One region of the Weissella tructae genome, then DNA from elsewhere that is predicted to be linked to it. Evidence: predicted binding sites of a transcription regulator. Region 1 holds the regulator's gene; each other region holds the start of a gene.

The links. The regulator Rex, encoded in region 1, represses fermentation and respiration genes when NADH is low (regulators of the CRP and FNR family bind a similar motif). The targets are predictions, from matches to a motif close to TTGTGAANTANTTCACAA.
Region 2: the regulator Rex is predicted to act here: its motif matches at 1,582-1,599, upstream of adhE (bifunctional acetaldehyde-CoA/alcohol dehydrogenase).
Region 3: the regulator Rex is predicted to act here: its motif matches at 5,740-5,757, upstream of WS08_RS05170 (2,3-butanediol dehydrogenase).

What each region holds. Positions count from the first base shown of each region.
Region 1 is NZ_CP007588.1:930,716-939,002, forward strand. It holds THF riboswitch at 1-94, shown strand; gene WS08_RS04490 (folate family ECF transporter S component) at 138-683, shown strand; gene WS08_RS04495 (cytidine deaminase) at 789-1,190, shown strand; gene WS08_RS04500 (hypothetical protein) at 1,269-1,565, opposite strand; gene WS08_RS04505 (metal-dependent transcriptional regulator) at 1,765-2,418, shown strand; gene WS08_RS04510 (hypothetical protein) at 2,517-2,726, opposite strand; gene WS08_RS04515 (class A sortase) at 2,742-3,461, opposite strand; gene WS08_RS04520 (redox-sensing transcriptional repressor Rex) at 3,482-4,144, opposite strand; gene WS08_RS04525 (DEAD/DEAH box helicase) at 4,297-5,637, opposite strand; gene WS08_RS04530 (Gfo/Idh/MocA family protein) at 5,648-6,643, opposite strand; gene rlmD (23S rRNA (uracil(1939)-C(5))-methyltransferase RlmD) at 6,815-8,182, opposite strand.
Region 2 is NZ_CP007588.1:1,245,482-1,253,768, reverse strand. It holds gene arcA (arginine deiminase) at 25-1,260, opposite strand; gene adhE (bifunctional acetaldehyde-CoA/alcohol dehydrogenase) at 1,749-4,427, shown strand; gene WS08_RS06180 (exodeoxyribonuclease III) at 4,558-5,385, opposite strand; gene WS08_RS06175 (gluconate:H+ symporter) at 5,595-6,950, shown strand; gene WS08_RS06170 (uracil-DNA glycosylase family protein) at 7,046-7,624, shown strand; tRNA gene WS08_RS06165 (tRNA-Glu) at 7,671-7,742, opposite strand; tRNA gene WS08_RS06160 (tRNA-Glu) at 7,767-7,838, opposite strand; gene WS08_RS06155 (histidine phosphatase family protein) at 8,025-8,287, shown strand, end outside.
Region 3 is NZ_CP007588.1:1,054,148-1,062,434, forward strand. It holds gene WS08_RS05150 (APC family permease) at 1-1,122, opposite strand, end outside; gene WS08_RS05155 (2-hydroxycarboxylate transporter family protein) at 1,268-2,563, opposite strand; gene WS08_RS05160 (multidrug effflux MFS transporter) at 2,600-3,772, opposite strand; gene WS08_RS05165 (GtrA family protein) at 3,955-4,368, shown strand; gene WS08_RS05170 (2,3-butanediol dehydrogenase) at 4,454-5,500, opposite strand; gene deoD (purine-nucleoside phosphorylase) at 5,818-6,525, opposite strand; gene WS08_RS05180 (phosphopentomutase) at 6,542-7,741, opposite strand; gene deoC (deoxyribose-phosphate aldolase) at 7,843-8,287, opposite strand, start outside.

The DNA.
Region 1 (8,287 bases):
CACAGGGTAGACTTTGGCGCGTTAAGTGCTGCGGGAACGGAATGTGGACCGCAGACGAAGGAACTTCCGCGATGCCTTAGTCACATTCACTGTTTATATAGTGAAACCCTCCATAAAATTTAGGAGGTGTTTTCAAAATGAAAACATTAGAATCATATTTCACACGGCTTAACCCCCGTGCAGTCGCTCTTTTAGGGATCTTGTTGGCACTCCAACTATTGATTGGCCGCTTTACAGTTGGTCCAAATTTCCTAAAAATCGGTTTCGGCTTCATTATTGTTGCTGTTATTGCTCACTGGTTTGGCCCTTATTGGGGTGTATTGACTGCCATTGTGCAGGATCTTATCTCAACGGCAATTAATGGTCATGCATTCTTCTTTGGATTCATGATTTCAGCAATTCTAGGGGCTTTGATCTACGGTATTTCTTTTTACAATCGTGAACACATTAGCTGGGTACGTACAATGGTTACTGTTGCGCTTGTCTTGTTGATTGTAAACACAATTTTGAATACGCTTTGGGTCATCATGATGGGTAACATCACTGACCCCAATGCAATCATGAAGATGATTGAAATCCGTGGTCTAAAACAAATTATGATGTTCCCGATTCAAGTTGTTTTGATTCACACAATCTTAAACAACAAGTCATTGGGACAACTAATGCAACGCGTTTTTAATTAATATTTACTAACCACTTCAGTTCATATGACTGAGGTGGTTTTTTAGTGTCTATTTACGATAGTTTGCTATACTGATTTCCAGATACCTATGCTAGGAGGCCAGGATATGATTGAAACCCAAAAACTCTTTGAGAGTATTGTGGCACTTGTAGAAGACCATTACCCCACTGGTTGGGGCGGTGCTGCTGGTGTATTGTTGGAAGATGGTACAATCCTAACGAGTATTTCACCCGAATTCGAAAATATTGGTGTGAATGTATGTATGGAAACAGGTGCTTATCTTGAAGCCGCACGTTTAAAGACATCAATTACGCACACCCTATGTCTTGTTCGTGATAACGAACATGCACCTTTTAAGGTGCTGACGCCATGTGGTATTTGCCAAGAACGCCTCCTCTTCTGGGGACCAGATGTTCTATGTGCCATCACAACGAGTAATTCGCCTGTGGAATACGTATCACTACGTGAATTAACCCCACATCATTGGCTGAATGCTTATACCGATTAAAACGAAATGACGTCCTTATGTCTACACATAAGGACGTCATTTTTAGTTAAATCAACGAATCATTTCCGCAAAAAAATTTTAGAATGATTGTTGTAATGATAGACCGTTTCCCGTACATAATTTTTCAAAATGTTGGGCAAAACGATCACGTAGTTCGGTCGTGTCAAATTTTAACATAGTATGGTGGCTGACTTCATTGACACCGATTCGATATACACAGCTGTCCATCACACGTCCGACAAAAATAATTGGTGGGTATTGTGTGAAAGATTGAATTGCTGTTTCAAGCTCTTGACGTTGTTCACACGCTATATTTCTATGGGACAGTAATTGTGTTAAATCGTCATTATGAATAAGTGGGTTTTCTAGGCTCATATACGTCTCCTTAAATGTGCCGCCAAAACTCTTGCTCTATGTCGTTGGTTTAACCATTAATTATCTTATCACTCTCACATAAATTACACAATAACTAAATAATGTTTTCATCTAGGTTATAAAACATTAAAGGACATTGAATTTATAGCGTGGTATAATAGGACATTAAATAATTTATATTAAAAAAAGAGGCATTATAATGAGCGACTCAGTTTCGAAAACCCAATATCTGCAAACTATCTTAGAACTAAGTGGTGGTGATGAAACAACTAAAATTTCTAACAACCAAATCGCTGACCATTTGCATGTGACACCTTCATCAGTGTCTAACATGCTTGCTAAGTTGCAAGAAGCGGGTGAAGTTAGCGTCGTACCATACTATGGTGTGACACTAACCGAACCAGGACGTCAAACCGCCCTACGCCTAATCCGATCACACCGTTTGTTTGAAACATTCATTGTGGACAATTTGAAGCTCCCTGTATCAGTTGCCCACGAAAACGCTGATCACCTTGACCATGATGCCAGTGGTTTGCTTATGGACGCCCTAGACAACTTCTTAGGCAACCCTAGCTACAGCCCACATGGTTTGATGATTCCAGACAACGAAAATCATTACGAACCAGAACACTGGACAAAGTTAATTGACGCTGCTGACGGACAAGAAGTCACAATGAAGAGTTACACGGAAGACCTTGAGCTACTACAATACGTTGAAACGGTTGATCTTCCACTAAATTCAACATGGAAGATTAAAGCACGCCTACCATTTGAAGGTCCTATGATTCTAGAAAACGGTGAACGTGAACTACAAATCACACAGCACGCAGCATCATTCATCTACATTGTTTAACACACTAGATTGTTTGATAGCTATCATTTAAAACGCAGTATCTCTAGTTAAACAAAAAAGACGTATCCCCGAGGATACGTCTTTTTTTATGCATTTTATTACTTCGCCTTTGATTGCTCTTTTAACTTCTTAGAAGTCTTGTAAGCCTTCTTCAAACGCTTCAAACGGTACAAAGCACGCAATACTTGGTAACCAGCTAATGCGATTACCCAGAAGATAGAAAGTGCTTCTGTAAACATCTTCATCTTTGTCATTGGTGTTGTCTTTTGTTGTCGTACTTCTTTCTTTGATACACGTAATTCCTTCATGTATTTGTCCCCCTATTATTTAATCCAACGATTATCTGCAGTAAAGGCATTTTTAGCTTCCTTTGGCGCACTATCCCAATCGTACGTCTTCGTTAGCTCACCTTGCATCATGACACGTCCAGCTTCAGCCGTGTAATTACAAGTAATTAAAGTAATGACCTTTTTACCTGGAATATCATGTGTCCATTGTACATCTGTACTCTTGATTCGTTCCAAATCTGTCGCAGTGTATTCATAGACCTTCTTCATATCCGTCAAATAGATTTTTTGTCCTACTTTTCCTTCATAGTACAACGGAGAAAACATTAATGTCTTACCACTTTCACCTTGGATAAAGTGACTTGATAGAGAATAATTCCCCTCACCCATCTTTTGATCGGGATACATTGTTCCTGCCCCAAGTGACAAGACAAGATCATCAATCCCATTAGCAATTGGCACTGATAAACCAATTTCAGGCATCGCAATAAATCCAACAAAGTTTACTTTTCCAGCATTCATCCGCGCTTGCAAAATTTGCTCTGCTGTTAATGATTTAACATCTCGCCATTCGTACTTTGCATCTTCCTTACTTGCGGCTTCAATCGTTGTTTGACTGACCTCTGGGCGGAAATTTTGTAGCACGAAGTGTGCGATCTGATTATGAAAAATTAATGCCAATGAAATTGTAATTAGAACAATAAACATTGTTACGCGCATAAATTTACTTTTAAAAAATTGACCGATTGCTTTCATACAGTACTCCTACTCTTTAATTAATTGTTCGCATCGAACGTATTAATAAAGTATAGCAGAGTTTGCAATTCATTGGTAAGGTCTACGTTTTGGACACGCACATTCTTTGGTACATCCAAACGTAATGGCGTGAAGTTCAAGATACCTTGAATATCAGCATCTGCCAAACGCGTCGCAATTTCTTGGGCAACTGGCGCCGGTACAGTCAAAATTGCAACTTCAATGCGTTGTTCACGAATTTGTGTTTCCAATTCATCCATATCGTAAACTGGCACACCACTTTGAATCGTGTTAACGATATCAGGGTTAACGTCAAAGGCCGCAGAAATACGCGCATTTGAGCTTTGGTGGAAGTTAAAGTTCAACAAAGCATGTCCCAAGTTACCTACCCCAACTAGGGCCACAGAAGCTAAGCTGTCTTGGTTCAAAATGTCTCCAAAGAATTCCATCAATTCTTTAACATCATAACCATAACCACGCTTACCCAGTGCACCAAAGTATGAGAAGTCACGACGAATTGTCGCTGCATCAAATTTAACGGCTTTCGCAAGTTCATTTGATGAAATACGAGTTACACCTGAATCTAATAGAATGTTCAAGTATCGGTAGTAAATTGGCAAACGCTTAGCGGTTGCCTTTGGGATTGCTTTATCAGTTGTTTGCATTTTCATTTCATCAGTCATAATGGTCTCCTAAATCTTCACATACTGTCGGATTGAAATCGTGAAGATAACATATAATAACCCTACTATAACATATAGTAGGGTTATTATGTGAATTATTTAACATTTATTTTATTCACAGACTCTACTAAAAGCATGTCTGTTGATAAATATTAGTTCTTTGGCTTAGGCTTACCTTTGTTCTTACGATGCTTACGCTTCGCCTTTTTCTCTTGTGCAAAACGATCTTGACGTGATTGCACTTCAGCCACTTCATTTTTCACAAACTTTTTAGTTTGTGAAGAACGTGTTGAAACTTCAGCCTTTTCAGTAACCTCAGTTTTAACTGTCTTTTTCACAGACTTTGCCTTTACGTCACGCTTTTCAGGGCGACCTTCACGCTTAGCTGCACGTTCAGCAGTTGCACGTGACTTCGTCAACAACTTAGGTTGTCCAGTCACTTGTTCGATTTCAACAGCAACCATACGACGCATTTCACGCAAGTCGTGATCATTACCGAAAGAAATCACAACACCTTCACGAGACATACGTCCAGTACGTCCAGCACGATGTGTATACGTTTCACCCATACGAGGCAAATCGAAGTTAATAACCGCTGGTAGACCTGGAATGTCTAGTCCACGAGCTCCCACATCAGTTGTCAAAAGGAACTTTGACTTTCCTTCGCGGAAAGCACGCATGGCCTTTTCACGTGTTGAACTAGAGTCTCCACGAACCAATGTTGCCATTCCAATGTGTTCGTGTGCCAAAAAGTTAGCTGTGTTTTTCAATTGCTTAGTTGTATTGAAAAATACCATTGCTTGGAAATTCTTTTGTGATGCTAATTGACGCAAACGCTTGTTACGTTGGTCGTTAGCTGTTAACCAGAATTCGTGCTTAATACGTGTTGGAATTGGCACGTCACGTTGGTCAATTGTTTCAAATTCACGAGAGAAAATCTTAGCAGGGATGGCTTCATCTACTGCTGTTGCTCCAAACAATGCCACTTGAATGTCATCGTCTTTCGCGGCACGCCAAACTTGTTCAATTTGTTCTTGCGTCTCTTCACGAAGCAATTCATCCGCTTCGTCTAAGATAACCGTACGTAAGCGGTGTAACTTTAACTTTCCGGCACGTACCAATTCAGATACACGACCTGGTGTTCCGACGATAATTTCTGGATGTTTCTTCAAACGATCCAATTGGTTCTTAACGTTTGCGCCACCAGTAACAGACAAAACACGTAATCCAAGTACAGTTGCCCATTCACGCATGACACGTGTTGTTTGCATCGCTAATTCTTGTGATGGTGCCAATACCAACAATTGTTCCCCATCTTCAGGTGTCAATGTTGGCAAAATTGGCCATGTAAAGGCCAAAGTCTTTCCTGTTCCAGTTGGTGCCAATGCGTTAATTGATACGCCATTAGCCATTGGTTCTGCAACAGCTGTTTGAATTGGTGTCCAATCCGTAATTCCTGTTGCTTTTAATTTCTCTTCAAAACGTGTATCCATGTCTATTCCTTTACTTATCAGCCGGGAACACAATGCCCGCTGATTGACGTAATGCTGTCAAAACTAGATTTACACGTTGACTAAGCATTAAGAGTTCATTGTATTCTGTTTCTGTTTCCGTACGCTTTTCTAGCATATCCGCAAATACTTCTGCTTCAACAACCATTGGATTATCTTGTCCAGGTTGTGCGATATCGTGACGTTCACCTGATTCGTCAATGTATACAGCCCCATCAAGTTCTGCAATACTATCAACAATCAAAGTATCCTTGCGGCCACGAATTTCTGTATCTTGGTATGAATTACTCATCTTACCAAATTCTGCGACCATGTTAAAGTCTGGGTATTGTAAAATAGCTGTCCCACGTCCATCTGCACCATTACGCAACAAAGTTGGGTAATAATGACTTTCTGTAGGTAGTCCAAACAATTTTACAATGGCATAAATTGGGTATACACCCAAGTCAGTCAATGCCCCAGCACTAAATTCACGTGTCAAAACATTGGGTTCTTCACCTGCTAAATAGGCATCGAAACGAGATGAGTACTTTTCGTAAACAAATGTTCCACCGGAAATCACCGGCATTTCTTGCACTTGTTTTTCAATCGCCTTAAAGGTTGGTTGATAGATATGACGCGCAGCTTCAAACATGCGTACCTTAGGATGACGTTGCAACAAATCATAAATCATTTCAAATTCTGTTGGATTTGAGAAAATTGATTTTTCAACGATGATGCTAACATCATGCATAATTGCTGCCTTTGCTTGTTCAAAGTGCAAACTATTAGGTGACGCAATGTACACAACATCAACGCCACTGGCATAAAACAAATCTAAATCAGTGAATACATCAACAGTCGCACCTAGGTCAGCCGCAAACGCTGCCCCCTTTTCTGCATTTCGTGAGTAAACATGTGTTAGTTCATAGCGACCTGTTTGATGGGCTGCTTCAACAAACATCTTAGTAATCCAGTTAGTTCCAATAATTCCTAATTTTAGTGTCATGTCTGATCTCCTTGTCTTTCTATCTCATAAACGTTTCTTAGCGTTTAAATGCTTGTTTAATTATAGCATATTCAACCTTAAAGACTGGTGTAACAAGGCTACTCATTGCCGACTATCACTAGTCAAAATAAAAACATCTTTTGCTTACATAAACAAAAGATGTTTTCATAATTAGTTCTTTTCAAACACTGTGATTGATTCCACGTGTGTTGTTTGTGGGAATTGGTCAATTGGTTGTACATCACCCTTGATGTGGTAACCATTTTCAATGATTTGAACGGCGTCACGTGCCAATGTTGCTGGGTTACAGCTAATGTACACGATACGTTCTGGTGCCATACCAGTCGCAGCCACGATCAATTCTTCAGTCAATCCCTTACGAGGAGGATCCACGAAGATAACATCCGGCGCAACTTCAGCGTCTTGCCATTCAACCATCTTCTCTTCAGCCTTACCAAGTTCGAACTTAACGTTCTTAATGTTGTTGATGTCAGCGTTACGCTTGGCGTCGTCAACGGCACCAGCAACAATTTCGACACCGATAACTTGCTTAACTTGATCAGCAATCGCCAATGAAATTGTTCCGATTCCTGAGTACGCGTCAATAACTGTGTCAGTAGACTTCAATTCAGCCTTTTGCGCAGCCATTTCGTACAAGCGTTCTGTCATTTGTGGGTTCACTTGGTAGAATGAGTTTGGCCCGATGGCAAAAGTCTTTCCTAGCAATTGATCCTTAATTGTAGACTTACCCCATAGGATGTTGTTCTTTTCTCCCATGATAACGTTAGTCTTTTCTTGGTTAACGTTTTGTACAATTGACTTAACTTCAGGCAATGCAGCGCGAATGTCTTGTACGATAACTTCAGCCAATGGCAACTTCTTTGAACGTGTAACCAAAACAACCATCATTTCATGACTGTAGTAACCACGACGAACCATGATGTTACGGATTGTTCCCTTGTGGATTTCTTCGTTGTACGCTTCAGTGTGGTACTTACGCAAGATATCACGAACAACCAAGATTGCTTCGTCGATCTTTGGATCTTGGATCAAGAAGTCTTCAATTTCAACCAAACGGTGTGATCCACGACGGTAGAAACCAGTCGTCAACAATCCGTTGATTTCACGTGTAGGGATTTGAGCCTTATTACGGTAACCCCAAGGGTTATCCATCCCCATAGTTGGTGCGATTTCAACGTCAACGTGTTGCTTGTTGAAAACGTCCGCAACTTGCTTTTGCTTGTGCTTCAATTGTGCATCGTAGTTCAAGTGTGCCAATGGGGCAATACCAGTCAACAATGCGTTTGCTTCGATTTCATTATTACGGTCTGGTGATTCAACCAAGCGCTTGATTACACGTCCAAAGGCGTATGTACTTGCAACTTTAGTAACCCCAACCAATACGCGTTCTCCAGGAACAGCGTTTGTAACGAAGATAGGAAAATCGTCTAACTTAACGACTCCGTTTCCTTCGTATGTGATGTCAATAACATCAGCTTCAATTTCTTGATTCTTAACAACAGGTGCTTTACGTTTCATTTCATTTTCTCCTTTTGGTTTTTGCGACAACCATAAGTGACTAGTATAGCATAACTTTATGGTCGTCCGCTATTTGTTCTTAAATTTGTCAAATAAAAAAAGCAG
Region 2 (8,287 bases), 310 kb from region 1:
TCTGTAATAAGTGTTTGTAGTGGGTTAGATGTTGTCACGCCAGATTGGTTGACTCATACAACGACCACCACCACGACCGCGGGCTAGTTCACTAGACTTGATTTGGTGAACCTTGATACCGTGTTCTTCCATCAACTTGATAGAGATGTAGTTACGGTCGTATGTGACAATTTCACCAGGTGCGATTGCCAAATTGTTTGATCCATCATTCCATTGTTCACGTGGGGCAACGATAGGGTCACCACCACCAGTTTCAATAAGGTCAAGTTCTGGCAAATCAAGAACTTCCATCAATGTCTTCTTCAAGTTTGTACGTGGGTGCAAAGTGACGTTTCCGTCCTTGTCCGGACGCAAGATTTGAATGTTCATCTTTCCGTCTTCATCCATAATTCCAGGGAAGACTGTGAATTGATCGTGGTTAACCATCGTGAACACTGTGTCCAAATGCATCATTGCGTGGTTGTGTGGAATTTCAATTGCCACAACAGTATCGAACTTGCTGTCAGGATTCTTGAACATTTCTTCAGCCAACGCTTGAATGGCACGACTTGATGTACGCTCTGATACACCGATTGCCAATGTGTGGTCGTTCAAGACCAATTCGTCTCCACCTTCAATACGTGAATCAGTATTACGGTCCAACCAAATATCGACCTTGCCGGCGAAACGTGGGTGATGCTTCATAACGAATTCAGTAATCAATGACTCAGGACGACGTGCGGCGAATGTCATACGGTTAATCGTCAAACCATTTCCCATCATGGCTTGTGGATCACGTGTGAAGTACGCATTTGGTAGTGGGTCAATCAAGAATGGGTTTTGTGCATCAGAACCAGATACGTCATGCAAGTTAGGTTCTTTTAGGTCAACCAATTCACGACGGATACCGGCGTAAATAGTTGCGACCATTGTGTGTAGATCTAATGAGTTTAAGTAGTCGCGGATGTCACGCATAGCGGCACCAGTGTAGTAGTGCTCATTTAGGTAACGTGTTAAGAACTCGTTACGGACTGCCTCGTCTTGTAAGACGTCTTCTAACAATTGTTCAATATAGACGGTTTCAACACCGTTATCTTGCAATGTCTTGGCGAAGAAATCGTGTTCCTCTTGCGCGATCTTTAGATATGGAATGTCATCAAACAATAGACGTTCCATTGTATCAGGCGTAATGTTTTCGATTTCGGCTCCGGGACGGTGTAACAAAACTGACTTCAACTTCCCAATTTCGGAATTCACTTGAATTGCTGGATTATCAATCATCATAAATCTCCTATTCGTCTAAACAGTTGTGAAAACACATTCAAACTCGATGAATATGTCGTAAGTTACTACTCGTTGAAAGCGCTTTCTGAGTACACATAAATCATAATACAACGACGAAAAAAAGAAAAGGGCTGTTTTAAAAATGGTAAATCGATTTAATGCTAATTAGTAGAATTTAAATCAGTTTAAATGCATTAAAATTCATATAATGAATAAGAATTCCTTTATATCAAGGGTTTGAGCGGTTTTTTGTTTTAAATTATTGGATACGAAAAAACAAATGAAAATATTTTCTGCTAATTTTTTAACAAAAACACGTTGTGATTTAAATCACAAAACGTGACAAATAACCTTACATGCTGATGAGAGTGCGTTAAGAATGATTATGTGATTTTATTCTCAAAGTCTGTTGACACGACTTTGTGAAGTGTTATACTAAGTGTGTAGAGAAGTAAGGGAAACGTTAAATAAAGGGGATTAAAAACATGAGCACAGATAAAAAGCAAGATATGACACAAGAAGAAAAGACAGCTGCAGCAGTTGCAATGACAGAAAAGTTGGTTGCGAATGCAAAGGAAGCATTACTTGAATTCCAAAATTACACACAAGAACAAGTTGATCGTATTGTAGAAGCAATGGCATTGGCCGGAGCTGAAAATTCATTATTGTTAGCACACGAAGCACACGATGAAACTGGTCGTGGTGTGGTTGAAGATAAGGACACAAAGAACAAGTTCGCATCTGAATCTGTATACAACGCAATCAAGCATGATAAGACAGTTGGGGTTATTGGAGAAGACAAGGTAACTGGTTCTGTTCAATTAGCAGCACCACTTGGGATTTTGGCAGGAATCGTGCCAACGACAAATCCAACATCAACGACAATCTTTAAGTCAATGATGACAGCTAAGACACGTAATGCGATTATCTTCGCTTTCCACCCACAAGCACAAAAGTCATCAGCACATGCGGCGCAAATCGTTTACGAAGCAGCGCTTGCAGCTGGAGCACCTAAGCACTTCATTCAATGGATTGAAAAGCCTTCTATGGAAGCAACAAATGCTTTGATTACGAACCAAGATATTGCCTCAATCTTAGCAACTGGTGGTCCTGGAATGGTTAACGCAGCGCTTCGTTCAGGAAACCCATCAATGGGAGTTGGAGCTGGAAACGGTGCGGTATACGTTGATGCCACAGCTAATGTAAATCGTGCGGTTGAAGATTTACTACTATCTAAGCGTTTTGATAATGGTATGATTTGTGCCACTGAAAATTCAGTTGTTATCGCTGAAGAAGTCTACGATGAATTTATGGCGCAAATGCAAGCACAAGGTGCTTACTTGTTACCAAAGAAGGAACACAAGAAGTTGGCTGACTATGTGTTTAAGGCAAATGCTGAAGGCTTTGGTGTAACTGGTCCGATTGCTGGAATGCCAGGACGTACAATTGCTGAAAATGCAGATGTTAAAATGCCAGCTGATAAGGATGTTATCTTGTTTGAACTAGATAAGAAGAACATCGGTGAAGCTTTGTCTTCAGAAAAGTTGAGCCCGCTTTTGTCAGTATATAAGGCAGGTTCACGTGAAGAAGGTGTTGAAATTGTGCAAGCTTTGTTGGATTACCAAGGAGCAGGACACAATGCAGCAATTCAAATTGGGGCACAAGACGACCCATTTGTGAAGGAATATGCAGATGCTATTGGTGCTTCACGTATTTTGGTTAACCAACCCGATGCACTAGGTGGAGTTGGAGATATCTATAACGATGCCATGCGTCCATCATTGACGCTTGGAACGGGATCATGGGGGAAGAATTCATTGTCACACAATCTATCAACAAACGATCTTTTGAATGTTAAGACAGTTGCCCAACGTCGTAACCGTCCGCAATGGATTCGCTTGCCAAAGGAAATTTATTACGAATCAAACGCCATTTCATACTTGCAAGACATGCCTGGTGTAGAACGTGCCTTTATCGTGGCTGACCCAGGAATGGTACAATTTGGATTCGTTGAAAAGGTCGCCGAACAATTAGCTTTGCGTCAAAGCCCAGTTAAGACAAGCATCTACGGAACGGTACAACCTGATCCAATGATTAGCCAAGCGGTTGATATTGCTAAGCAAATGCGTGATTTCCAACCGGACACTGTTATCTTGCTTGGTGGAGGTTCTGCACTTGATGCTGGTAAGATTGGACGTTACCTATATGAATACGCCCAAAACCATGAAGGTGTATTGGATGACGAAGCGCAATTGGCAGAATTGTTTGGTAAGTTGCAACAAAAGTTTATCGACATTCGTAAGCGTATTGTGACATTTGAAACGCAAACATTAACGCAAATGGTTGCCATTCCAACAACATCTGGAACGGGATCAGAAGTAACACCATTTGCGGTTATTACAGATGACGCAACACATGTTAAGTACCCATTGGCTGACTACGAATTGACACCACATGTAGCCATTGTTGACCCTGAATTCGTGATGACTGTACCTAAGCGTACAGTTGCTTACTCAGGAATGGATGCTTTGTCTCACGCGCTTGAATCATATGTTTCAGTAATGGCATCTGATTTCACTCGTCCATGGGCCTTGCAAGCTATTAAGTTAATCTTTGAAAACCTTGAGACATCATACAAGTACGATGCAAGCCATCCTTCTAAGGAAGGACAATCAGCTCGTGCCAACATGCACTATGCATCAACATTGGCAGGTATGTCATTTGCGAATGCCTTCTTAGGTATTAACCATGCCTTGGCACACAAGACTGGTGGAGCTTTTGATTTGCCACACGGACTATCAATTTCAATTGCCATGCCAGAAGTGATTAAGTTCAATGCTGTGAGTGGAAATGTAAAGCGTACACCATTCCCTCGTTACGAGACATACACAGCACAAAAGGATTACGCTGATATCGCACGTTACATTGGATTGACTGGTAAAGATGATGCTGCGTTAGTAGATGCATTGTTAGCTAAGATTAAGACATTAACAGATAACTTGGATATTGATGTGACATTGTCAGGTAATGGTGTCACAAAGCAAGACTTCGATGCACAACTAGATGGTTTGTTGGACTTGGTTTACGATGACCAAACAACAACGGCGAACCCACGTCAACCATACTTGTCAGACATCCGTAGCTTGTTAGAAAACCAATTCTAAGGCTAAAAATAAGTTAAACGAAAAGCCACCCTTAAACGGGTGGCTTTTTTATATATCCAAAAGATAGGGCGATGCATGCAACAAAAAAGCCATCTACAAACACATGTAGGTGGCTTGAATGAGATGTTTTTTACAGTGTGAAATCTTTCAATGAAAGTGTCACAGGGGCATGATCTTGGCGATCACCAGTATTTAAAATGCTTGTTTCATCAATATTATCAGCTAGGCGTTGTGATACTAGATAGTAGTCAATACGCCAACCAGTGTTGTTGATTTTTGATGTTTTAGACATTTGTGCCCACCATGAGTAAGCTTCAATCGTGTCGGGGTGTTGGAAACGGAATGTATCCACAAAGCCGGCACTTAATAGTGATGTAAAGCCAGCACGTTCTTCATCTGTAAAGCCAGCAGAGCGACGATTTGCCTTAGGGTTTTTCAAGTCAATGCTTTCATGCGCGACATTCATGTCCCCAGAAAAAATAACGGGCTTAATGGCATCTAAACTTTCAATATAAGCTTGGTATTTTGCATCCCAGCCTTGGCGATCTTCTAAACGTGCTAGTTCACGCCCAGAGTTAGGTGTGTAGACAGTCGAAACAAAAGCGTTTTCGAATTCTAGTGTTAGGATGCGACCTTCAGTATCCATGCCTTCTGGTGCATCGATACTAGGTGTTGTGATGTTAAGTGGTTCAGTCTTTGATAACATCATTGTTCCTGAGTAACCCTTACGTTCAGTACTTGTGTTTTGGTAGATGTGGTAGTCAGGGAATAATTCTTTAATGACTTTTTCTTGTGGGCCAGTCATACCAGTAATGGGTGACTTTGTTTCTTGAATAGCCAAGACATCTGGTGCCATCGCGGCGATTTCGACTAGGGTAGACCAAGTCATTTCACCACGAGGTGACTTATGTTGAATGGCAGCATTTAAACTATCGATATTCCATGAAATAAATTGCATGAGGAATCCTTTCTGACGCATGTAGTAAGTGTATTGTACCTGTTTTTAACCGGTAATTGCAAAAAAATAGATTGTGAAATGAGGGTATCGGCTTGTGAAATACGCCATAATTAAAGAAAACATAAAATAAAAACTGAAAGCGCTTGCAAAAAGTGAGTAAAACCTTTACACTAATTTACATACAAAAAAGATATATAGGAGAGAAAGTCATGCAATCTATGATTACACTGTTTTTGGGAATCTTGTTTTTACTTTTCCTTATTGTGAAGGTTAAGCTAAATACATTTATCTCATTAATTTTTACTGCCGTGATGGTAGGACTAGGATTGGGAATGGATTTTGCACAAATTCCACATTCTATTTCACAAGGTATTGGGGGCTCACTGGGTGAGTTGGCCATTGTGTTTGGTTTTGGAGCCATCTTGGGACGATTGGTATCTGATGCCGGTGGAGCATACCGTATTGCCCACACGTTGATTGAAAAGTTTGGGAAGAAGCGTATTCAACTAGCTGTTATGGTTGCTGCCTTCATCTTGGGAATTGCGTTGTTCTTCGAAGTTGGAATGGTTATCTTGATTCCAATTATCTTCGTTATTGCGCTTGAAGTCGGTGTGCCATTGCTATACTTGGGAATTCCAATGGCTGCCGCATTGTCTGTAACACACGGATTCTTGCCACCTCATCCTGCGCCAACAGCGATTGCAACAGCGTTGGGTGCAAACACTGGTGAAGTTTTGTTCTACGGTTTGATTGTTGCGATTCCAGCAGCGATTGTTGCGGGGCCACTATTTACTAAGTTGGCTCAAAAGTATGCGCCAGAAGCATTTACGATTAAGCGTGAACTAAGTTCATTTGGTGAAATCAAGGAATTTGATCTAGCAAAGACACCTTCATTTGGGCTATCACTTTTGACAAGTTTGTTCCCTGTTTTGTTGATGGGTGTCACAACTATCTACACAATGGTAAACAACAATGGTAAGCCATTTACTGATCCACAAGGATTCGATTCATTTGTAACGATGATTGGTAGCCCTGTGGGAGCCATGATTATTTCATTGCTATTCGCATTGTGGGCAATGGGATGGCACCAACAAAAGTCAGCTGCTGAAATTAGTACTTCAGTTGAAGAATCTGTTCGTTCAATCGCGATGTTGCTATTGATTATTGGTGGTGGTGCTGCCTTTAAGCAAATCTTGATTGATGGTGGAATTGCTGACCAAGTTGCTTTGATGTTCCAAGGATCAACAATCTCACCATTGTTGCTAGCATGGATTATCACAGTTATCTTGCGTGTTGCGCTAGGATCAGCGACAGTTGCTGCTTTGACCGCTGCCGGATTGGTTGGTCCATTGATGGCCGGAGCTGGAATTAACCCAGCATTGATGGTTCTTGTCATTGGAGCCGGATCATTGGCTGCTTCACACGTGAACGATGCTGGATTCTGGATGTTCAAGGAATACTTTGACTTGGATGTGAAGCAAACTTTGAAGATTTGGACAGTATTGGAAACAGTTATTTCTGTTGTTGGATTGATTATCGTATTGATCTTGAGCATGTTTGTCTAATAACAATTAAAAAGATGACCCTATATATTTTCATAGGGTCATCTTTTTTAGTATACTGAAGGCAATCATACAGATGTTTTGGATAGGAGAGAATAATGACGATTAGAGACGAAATTGCATCAGCTCCAGAAAACCAGATATTTACAGAAAAAGGCTGGAAACCTCTGTTTGCGATTCCAAAGACGGCTAAGATTTTAATTATTGGACAAGCACCTGGTCTAAAAACACAAGAACAAAATGTGATGTGGCGAGATGCATCAGGTGATCGTCTACGTTCATGGTTAGGTATTGATGATGCTATCTTTTACGATTCCGGTGATATTGCGGTACTACCAATGGATTTCTATTTTCCGGGCAAAGGGAAATCAGGTGATTTACCACCACGTAAAATCGTTGCTGAGAAATGGCATCCAAAGATGTTACAGATGATGCCAAATATTAAACTGACAATTTTAATTGGTGCATACGCACAACATTATTATTTAGATGAGAAGGCCAGTGTTAAAATTACGGACAATGTTCGCCAATATAAGGACTTTTTACCAACCTACTTTCCGCTAGTCCATCCCTCACCACGTAATAATATTTGGTTGTCACAAAATCCATGGTTTGAAACAGATGTGATTCCAGCATTGCAGACAGAGGTACAACGGGTATTGCAGACGGATAAATAAACAAAAAAGCTGATATCAATTAAGATATCAGCTTTTTTGATAAGTATAGCCCAACAGGGAATCGAACCCTGGATTCCGCGCTGAGAACGCGACGTCTTAACCACTTGACCATTGGGCCATGATGAATTTAACTTTTGAGCAATAGCCCAACAGGGAATCGAACCCTGGATTCCGCGCTGAGAACGCGACGTCTTAACCACTTGACCATTGGGCCAAACTTCATCATGAGGTAATTGTTGATTTATGCAACAACCGATATTAACTATATCTATTAAACTGGGCTGTGTCAACAGGTTTGTTGAAAATAAGGCAGGTAAAGGCTGCGACTTTAAAGAATGAGAATGTTATAATGTATAGAAGCAATTTAATACATGTTGGCATAAAAGAATGGGAGCAAATTATGGCATTTAATTTATACATTGTACGTCACGGACAAACATATCTGAATAAGTATGGACGCATGCAAGGGTGGAGTGATGCGCCATTGACTGAAAGTGGAATTGCGGATGCGTTTGCGGCAGGGGAACGTCTACGTAATGTCAAATTTGCTCATGCATATTCATCTGATTTAACACGTGCAAACAACACAGCAAAAGGCATTCTATCTCGTAATGTTGCGAGTGGTGACCTGAAGGAACCACAAAAGCTGGATAACTTCCGTGA
Region 3 (8,287 bases), 120 kb from region 1:
TACGAATACCATTGTGTAGAACATCCAGATAACGAAAATCAACATGTCTGTAAGCATGTCGAATCCACCCATGAACATCAATCCAATTGACAATGTTAGTTGGAACAAACCAGCTACAAATGGAATTTGGAAACGGTTCAACTTTGATAGTTGTGCTGAGAAAGGTAGCTTCTTAGCTTGCGCCATAACGTATGGCAAACGCATTCCAGTCAAAGTGTATCCATTCAAAGTTCCAAAGATTGAAACCAAGATACCAACTGTGATCAACTTACCACCCATTGGGCCAAAGATAACTGATGCAACGTCCATCGCCGCATTTTCATTTCCAGCCAAAGCACCAGTAGATAGCGTACGAACGAACACAAGGCTAACCAACATGTAGATAGCTGTAATTCCGATCAATCCACCCAAGATGGCACGTGGCAAGTCACGTGATGGGTTCTTCATTTCACCAGCGATGTTACCAACGTGGATCCATCCATCGTAGGCATACATCGTTGCTAGCAATCCAGCTCCAAGAGCTGTAATGAATCCACCAGTTCCTGCTCCCGCTTCAATTGGGAACAAGCTAACTTCAACATGACCAGGTTGCAACAATCCGAAGATAATGATTAATGCCAATGGCACTAACTTAAAGACCAATGTAATTGTTTGGAAGCTTCCAGCAACCTTTGATCCCAAGAAGTTAACCAATGTCACAAAAACTAACGCGGCAATTCCAACAGGCACAATCATGTTTGTTCCCAAGTGGAACAAGTTCACAACTTGTGTTCCAAAGATTACCCCTTTGGCTGCAATACTAGCTGGGAAGTAAATAATTACTTGTGCCCAACCTAGTAAGAAACTCCATAGCTTCCCATATGCACGTTCGATATAAACTAGCATTCCACCAGTTTCTGGAATTGCAGCAGCTAGTTCAGCACCCGTCAAACCGGCTGCGATACTAACTAAACCACCTAATAGCCATACCAACAATGTCATACTTGTTGACCCAGTTACTTCAGCGACGTTTGATGCTTTAAAGAAAACTCCTGCTCCGATAACAGTCCCCATGACTGTTGAAATGGCAGGAATTAGAGTCATCGTACGGTTCAATCCTTGCGGATTAGTCGTATTACTCATGTTTGTATCCTCTAATTCGTTTAAATTTATTTGTCTGATTACGCTGCTTAAACATCAGTCGTAATTTTGAGTACCGCTCATTATAGCACTTAAAAAAAACATAAATAAAATTATTTGTTAATATTCCTTACACCTTCAGTTTGCATTACGTAAACAATGCAATGTAACCCCCTGCTATAACTAGGGTTAGCGAGCCGCCTAATCGATTTCCCATCTGGGCAAATCCCATCAAATTTAATCGATTAGAGGCACTTAGGACGGCTAGATTACCTGTGCCACCCATTGAATTATTAACTAAACCTGCTACAACAGACGATTCCAACGGATATAGTCCCATTAAGTAGCCCAAGCACCCTGCCACGATGGTGATTGTCAAAACACTCACAACGACTAATAAGACTAACTTCCATGAAATAGTTGCAAAGACAACGTGTAAATCTAATTTGGTTAGTCCAACCCCTGCTAAGACAGCATGTGTTAGATTTTTGGTAATAATTTGGCTAAAGGCTACCGCCGCATCTTCATATTCTACTGACATTCGACCAGAAAATTTAATAATCATCACAACCACAATGATAAATGCATAACGATTAATCACTGGACATACGTAATGTAAAACCGTTCCAATCATATAGATGGTTAAAATAACCATCAAGCCAATTCCAAAATTTTGGGCATTCGCATTATCGACCAGCGTTTTCTCATGTAATCGATTAAAGTGGCGACGCAATAAATTACCCTGACCATCTAATTTTGTACCTTGCGCCCTGTTTGTAACCCAACCAGAAACAATAATGGCAAAAATATTTCCCAATATAACAGCCGGTAAAATTGTTGATAGATAATCACGGCTTGCACCAAAAGTTGATGCATATAGTTCAGACAAGGGAATTGCCCCAGCGCTAATACCACCGCCCATAATTGGGAAAGCAACATATAGCATGGCTTTGTTGATATCAAACCCAAGGACATAAGCCACAAAGGCTAGAATCAGTAACGTACTCATAATAGATAGAAAAGCGACTGGCAAAAAACGAATCGCAACTGGCCCAATCACATGGCGACTAATCCCTAAAATCGATCCAACAATCAATGAAATGATAAAAAAGTCGATAAATTTACTGTCACTTAACCATAGCTCAACTGAATCAACTAAATATGCCGGAATTGCGCCCGTCATCGCGAGTAACGATGTCCCTACTAACGTAAAGACCGCACCCCCACCTAGATATTGGTTAAAAAATGGAATACTTGACCCAATCGTATACAGCAAGTTTCCCGTCACAAATACCAAGAATAGATTGCCCAACAAATTAGTTGGATAAGCGCCTACATGAATCAAAAAAATCATTAAGCTAATCATAATGGCGTACATCAATAGACTAATACCATCAATTTTATAAGTTTTTAGTGTATTAGTTAATTTACTCAGTGCTACCATAGTTGCTACGACTCCTTTATTCACATCACTTATTTTTTATGGGCGAGATTTTAAGTACATCATCGTTCCCAAAACTTGGACAACTGCAATCACAATAGCTAATGGAATCAATGAGTCTGCGCCCATCAAACCAACTAATGGCGAAACTAATCCCCCCATTGCATAACGCATCAAACCTAGAATCCCAGATGCCGCTCCGGTTCCTGTTTGCACATGTTGCATCGCAATTGATGTTGTCAAACTGCTGACACCTCCAACTGGTGCCACAATTAAGAAGAATGCCAAACACATCAGTAAGACATGGTTAGATAACACGACATTCAACCAAACTAAACTACCACCCATCAATGAGATAATCACAAATACCCCTAAGGCATGATATTCGCCCATCTTAGCCGCTAATTTCGCTGAAATATGCGCCGCAATTAGAATCCCCAGCCCATTAATGGCATACACAATCGAAAATTGTAAAATGCTTAAATCATAGATGGTTTCCAAAACAAATGTTGACCCAGCAATGTAAGCGAACAAACCAGCCATCATAAATGCTTGGGTCCAGGCCATAAACATAAAGCCTTTGTTTGACCACAATGTCTTGAAGGTTTGCTTCGGTGTCATTTGTGCGTGACTATTATCAAATTCTGGGGCAGTTTCAGGTAAGCTGGTATAAATAGCAACCCATAATACTGCGCCTAAAACGGCCAACACAATAAATGTCATTTGCCAGTGTGATAACGCAATAATTACACCACCAATGACTGGTGCCACAATCGGAAAGACACCATTAATCATTTGATTTAATGCGACATTACGTGTTAATTGCAAGCCTTCAAACGAATCCGCAATCACTGCTAACGATAGAACAATCCCAGCGGATCCACCTAAACCTTGAATAAATCGGAATAAGATCACGCCATAAATATTCGGTGTCAAAATAATCCCCACCGTTGCTAAAGTGAAGATTCCCACACCAACCAAAAGGGCTCGTCGACGACCAACACGGTCAGACCATGGGCCAATAATAATTTGTCCAATTGCCAGTCCAATTAAGGATGCGGTAATCGTCAATTGAATCATCGTGGGCGTTGTATTTAGATTTTGTTGCATCTCTGGTAACCCAGGTAGATACAAATCTAAAGACAGTGGTCCAAATGCACTCAAGATTCCCAATAAAAATAATTGCAATGCTCCTAATTTTTGTCGTGCCACAAGCAGTGCCTCCTATTCCATTCTAAATGTTTACATTGTCTTTCATTATTTCACATTTACACCTTAAACAAAACCATCCATTGATTTTTCCTGTATTTCTCTTAAGCCTAGCGCCACATATTTGTTAGAAGTGTTTGACTTTGGTATACTCAACATAAATATTATAGAAACAGGAAGTCATCATGCGCCAACTTATTGATAAATATGCTCACATCATCTCATATCTTTTTTGGGGAGTCATGACGACCCTGATTAGTCTAGGTTCATACGCTCTGTTCTTGGCTGTTTGGGATATAAACTATCAAGTTAGTAATGTCCTATCTTGGATCATTTCTGTAACCTTTGCCTTCTTTGTGAATAAGTACTTTGTTTTCCACTCAAAGACTAGCGGATTCAAAACACTTCTTAAAGAAGGGATTAATTTCTACGGTGCCCGTCTAGGAACACTGGGAATGGAAATCGTGGTGCTTTGGATTGGGGTCAGCGTGTTAAACGGTGATGCTTATCTATGGAAGCTAATTGTTCAAGTCCTGATTTTGATTGCGAACTATCTGGCAAGTAAGTTAATTTTCAAAAAGAACGAAATGGACGCATAATCCTTTCGTCCCCCACGAAAAAATAAAAAGAAGGTGAACGCCTGTCGTTCACCTTCTTTTTTATGTCATTTTTATTTCGTCATGCTTATTTTGACAAATCAACCAAAATCTTAGCTTGTGACTTGTCTGTTGTTAGTGATTCGAATCCCTTAGTGACAATGTCATCCAAGACAATTTCGTCAGTAATAACTGGCGCAACATCTAGTAATCCTTGGCTAACCAAATCAACTGTTTGTTGGAATGATTCACGTGAGTAAGCAATCGTTGTTGTTAGCTTAACTCCTGAATTCATCAATTGCATTGGGTTGAATGAGATTGGCTTTGCAAAGATTGACACGATAACTGATGTTCCGCGTGGCTTTGTGCTGTCAATTGCTTGTTCAAATGTTGCTTGAACTCCGGCAACTTCGAATGATACGTCCGCACCACCTGGGATGATTTCCTTAATAGCGGCCACAGTATCTTCAACCTTGGCTGGGTTGATTACATCTGTTGCGCCCATTGCCAAGGCCTTTTCCAAACGAACATCTGATAGGTCCACAACCACAATCTTAGTGGCTCCAGCAGCCTTCGCTGCCGCAGCGACTAGTACACCAATTGGTCCTGAACCGAAGATAACAACCTTTTGTCCAAACTTCAAACCACCTTCTTTAACAGCTTGCACCGCTACGGCAGCTGGTTCGATTGTGGCGGCCAAACGAAGTGAGAAGTCTTCTGGTAATGGGTAGATGTTCACTTCAGGTACGTTAACCAATTCAGTGAATCCACCATCAGTACTCAATCCCAAGAAGCTGTAACCATCGTAAACATCAACATCATCTGCTGAATCCATGTGGGTAACAGTTGGGTTAACTGCGACATGATCTCCAACCTTAACCTTTGTCACATCTTTACCAACACGTTCTACCACACCTGAGAACTCGTGTCCCATTGTGATTGGTGCTTGTCCACCAGTCAATGCATCCATCTTTTCAACAGGAATGAAAACGGGTCCTTCCAAATATTCGTGCAAGTCACTTCCACAAATACCAGCATAGGCCACCTTAACGACAACTTCGTTGTCCTTCGTTGGCTTCAATTCTACGTCTTCTACTCGAACATCCTTTACACCATGCCATACTGCTGCTTTCATCATTAAGCCCCCCATTGACTTTGTCTTGTTTATATCTCTCTACACTTCATATTTTAAACTTTTAAAATCAAAAAGCAAGCATAAATGTTACTTTTTTCACATTCTTTTTATACGCCACCTTTTTTCACGAACAAAGCCCCTAAAAACAAAAGAACACCGTCAAACAGGACGATGTTCAGATTTTAAATTAAAAATAGATTGTTCAAAACAATATATGACGTCATCTAAATGATGATTAATTGTGTTTTAATTCACGATATAACCACCCTGATACGATCAATATTTAAAGTGATTCAACCGTTCAAAATCCCCTGCCTTTATAGCGTCAACGCCGTTTCCAAAGCAACCAACATCATATCCTTGAATGATGTTTGACGCTCTTCTGGTGATAGGGCTTCATCACGGTAAATATGGTCCGAAGCGGTTAAGACATCCAAGGCACGGAAATGTAATTTCGCACCTAGTAAGTAAAGACCAGCCGCTTCCATTTCTGTTCCCAATACGCCGTAATCCTTTAGCTTATTCATATCAATTTCATCGTTATAGAAACGATCTGCCGCAAAGATATTACCCACTTTAACTGGAACATTCAATTCCTTGGCCTTATGAAAAGCTGTGTCCAATAAGGCAAAGTCTGGCGTTGCTGACCAATAAATACCTGGTCCAAACGTTTGCGCAATGACCGCTGAATCAGTTGACGCACCAGATGCTAAAACAACATCCCCCAATTCGATATCATCAGCCATCGCACCAAATGAACCCACACGCATAATGTTCTTCACACCGTAGACGCTGACTAATTCATTCACATAAATAGACATAGATGGAATTCCCATTCCTGAACCTTGTACCGAAACGCGGTGTCCCTTGTAAGTTCCAGTGAATCCCAACATGCCACGAACATCATTCACTTGCACAACATCTTCCAAAAATGTGTCCGCAATATACTTGGCACGCAATGGATCTCCTGGCAACAAAACTGTTTCGGCGTAGTCACCTACGTTGGCGTTGATATGTGGTGTCATTTTGATATCCTCCCAATTATTTCCCGTTTGTTAGTTCCGTTAAAAATGATGTTCCGGCAGGCCCACCTGCTACACCAAAATTAGCGAGTATTGTTTGTCCCAAGTCCGCAAATGAATGCCGGACACCTAAGTCATGACCGACCACCATACTTGGTGAATAGGCCAACAAAGGTACTTGTTCACGCGTATGATCAGTCCCCTTAAAGCCAGGGTCGTTCCCATGATCAGCTGTAATCAACAACAAGTCATCCGCGTGAAGATGCTGCAAAACATCACCTAGTCGTGCATCAAACGCCATTAAGGCTTCCCCCATCCCTTGAGGGTCACGACGATGACCATACATGGCATCAAAATCAACTAAATTAGCAAAGACGAAACCACTAAAGTCCGTTGCCACCCATTTATCGACTTGATCCATCCCATCCATATTTGATTCAGTGTGTACCCCTTCAAGAATACCTTCACCAGAAAAAATATCATTTACTTTCCCAATACCAACCACTTGAACCCCTGCATCTGACAAGCGGTTCAAATCTGTTTGGCCTGTTGGCTTCAGCGTAAAGTCATGACGATTCGCTGTACGCTTAAACGATAGACTATCCGCTCCAATAAATGGTCGGGCAATAATTCGTCCAATCATATTAGGCGCTTGATTGACCAACTTTCGGGCGTATTCACAAATACGATATAACTCATCTAATGGCACCACATCTTCGTGGGCTGCAATTTGCAAGACAGAATCCCCAGACGTGTAAATAATTAACGCGCCTGTATCAACTGCTTCTTGTCCATAATCACGAATGACATCAGTCCCAGAATAGGGGCGATTAACCAATAAAGGTCGCCCTGAAAATGCGGCTAATTCATCCATAATTTCAGCTGGAAAACCATTCGGATAGGTTGCTAATTCCGTTTCAACCGGCAAGCCCATCATTTCCCAATGACCATCCATACTATCTTTTCCTGCTGATGTTTCTTGCATAACGCCAAAATCTCCAATTGGAGTCTCAACGGGTGCTACGCCCATAATTGGCGTAGGACGTGCAATATTCCCTAACCCTAATTTTTGTAAATTAGGTAATTTTAAATTTCCTTGAAAATGTGCCCCCACATGTCCAAGTGTATCTGATCCGACATCTCCATACTTCGCTGCATCGGGCGCAGCGCCAATTCCTACTGAATCTAACACAATACTAAAAACACGCTTATAAGCCATCGTTTACTCTCCCTTTTAACAGAAAACGTTCACATATAATTCTCAAGTCAGTGTAGCAACGCTACGTCTCGGCTTGCTTTTAATTTTGTTTCATTGGCTGTTTAATAATCGCCAGTATAATCTTCTTCATTCATAATCGCGACAGAAGCACTGACACCTAGACGACTTGCGCCAGCGTCAAGCATAGCTAATGCTTCTTCTCGTGTATGGATACCCCCAGAGGCTTTCACCCCTAAGTCAGGACCCACAGTTTCACGCATCACTTTAACATCCGCAATCTTAGCACCACCAGTTGAAAAACCAGTTGATGTCTTAACAAAGTCTGCACCACCATCACGTGTCGCTTGACTTGCCAACACAATTTCTTCTGGTGTTAACAAGGCTGTTTCAATGATGACCTTTAGAATAGCGTGACGGGCATGAGCTGCTTCAGCTAATTGATGAATTTCATCAGTTACCATGGCCACATTACCGGCCTTTAATTCACCAACATTAATCACCATGTCAACTTCAGTTGCGCCGTTTTCAATCGCATCAATTGTTTCC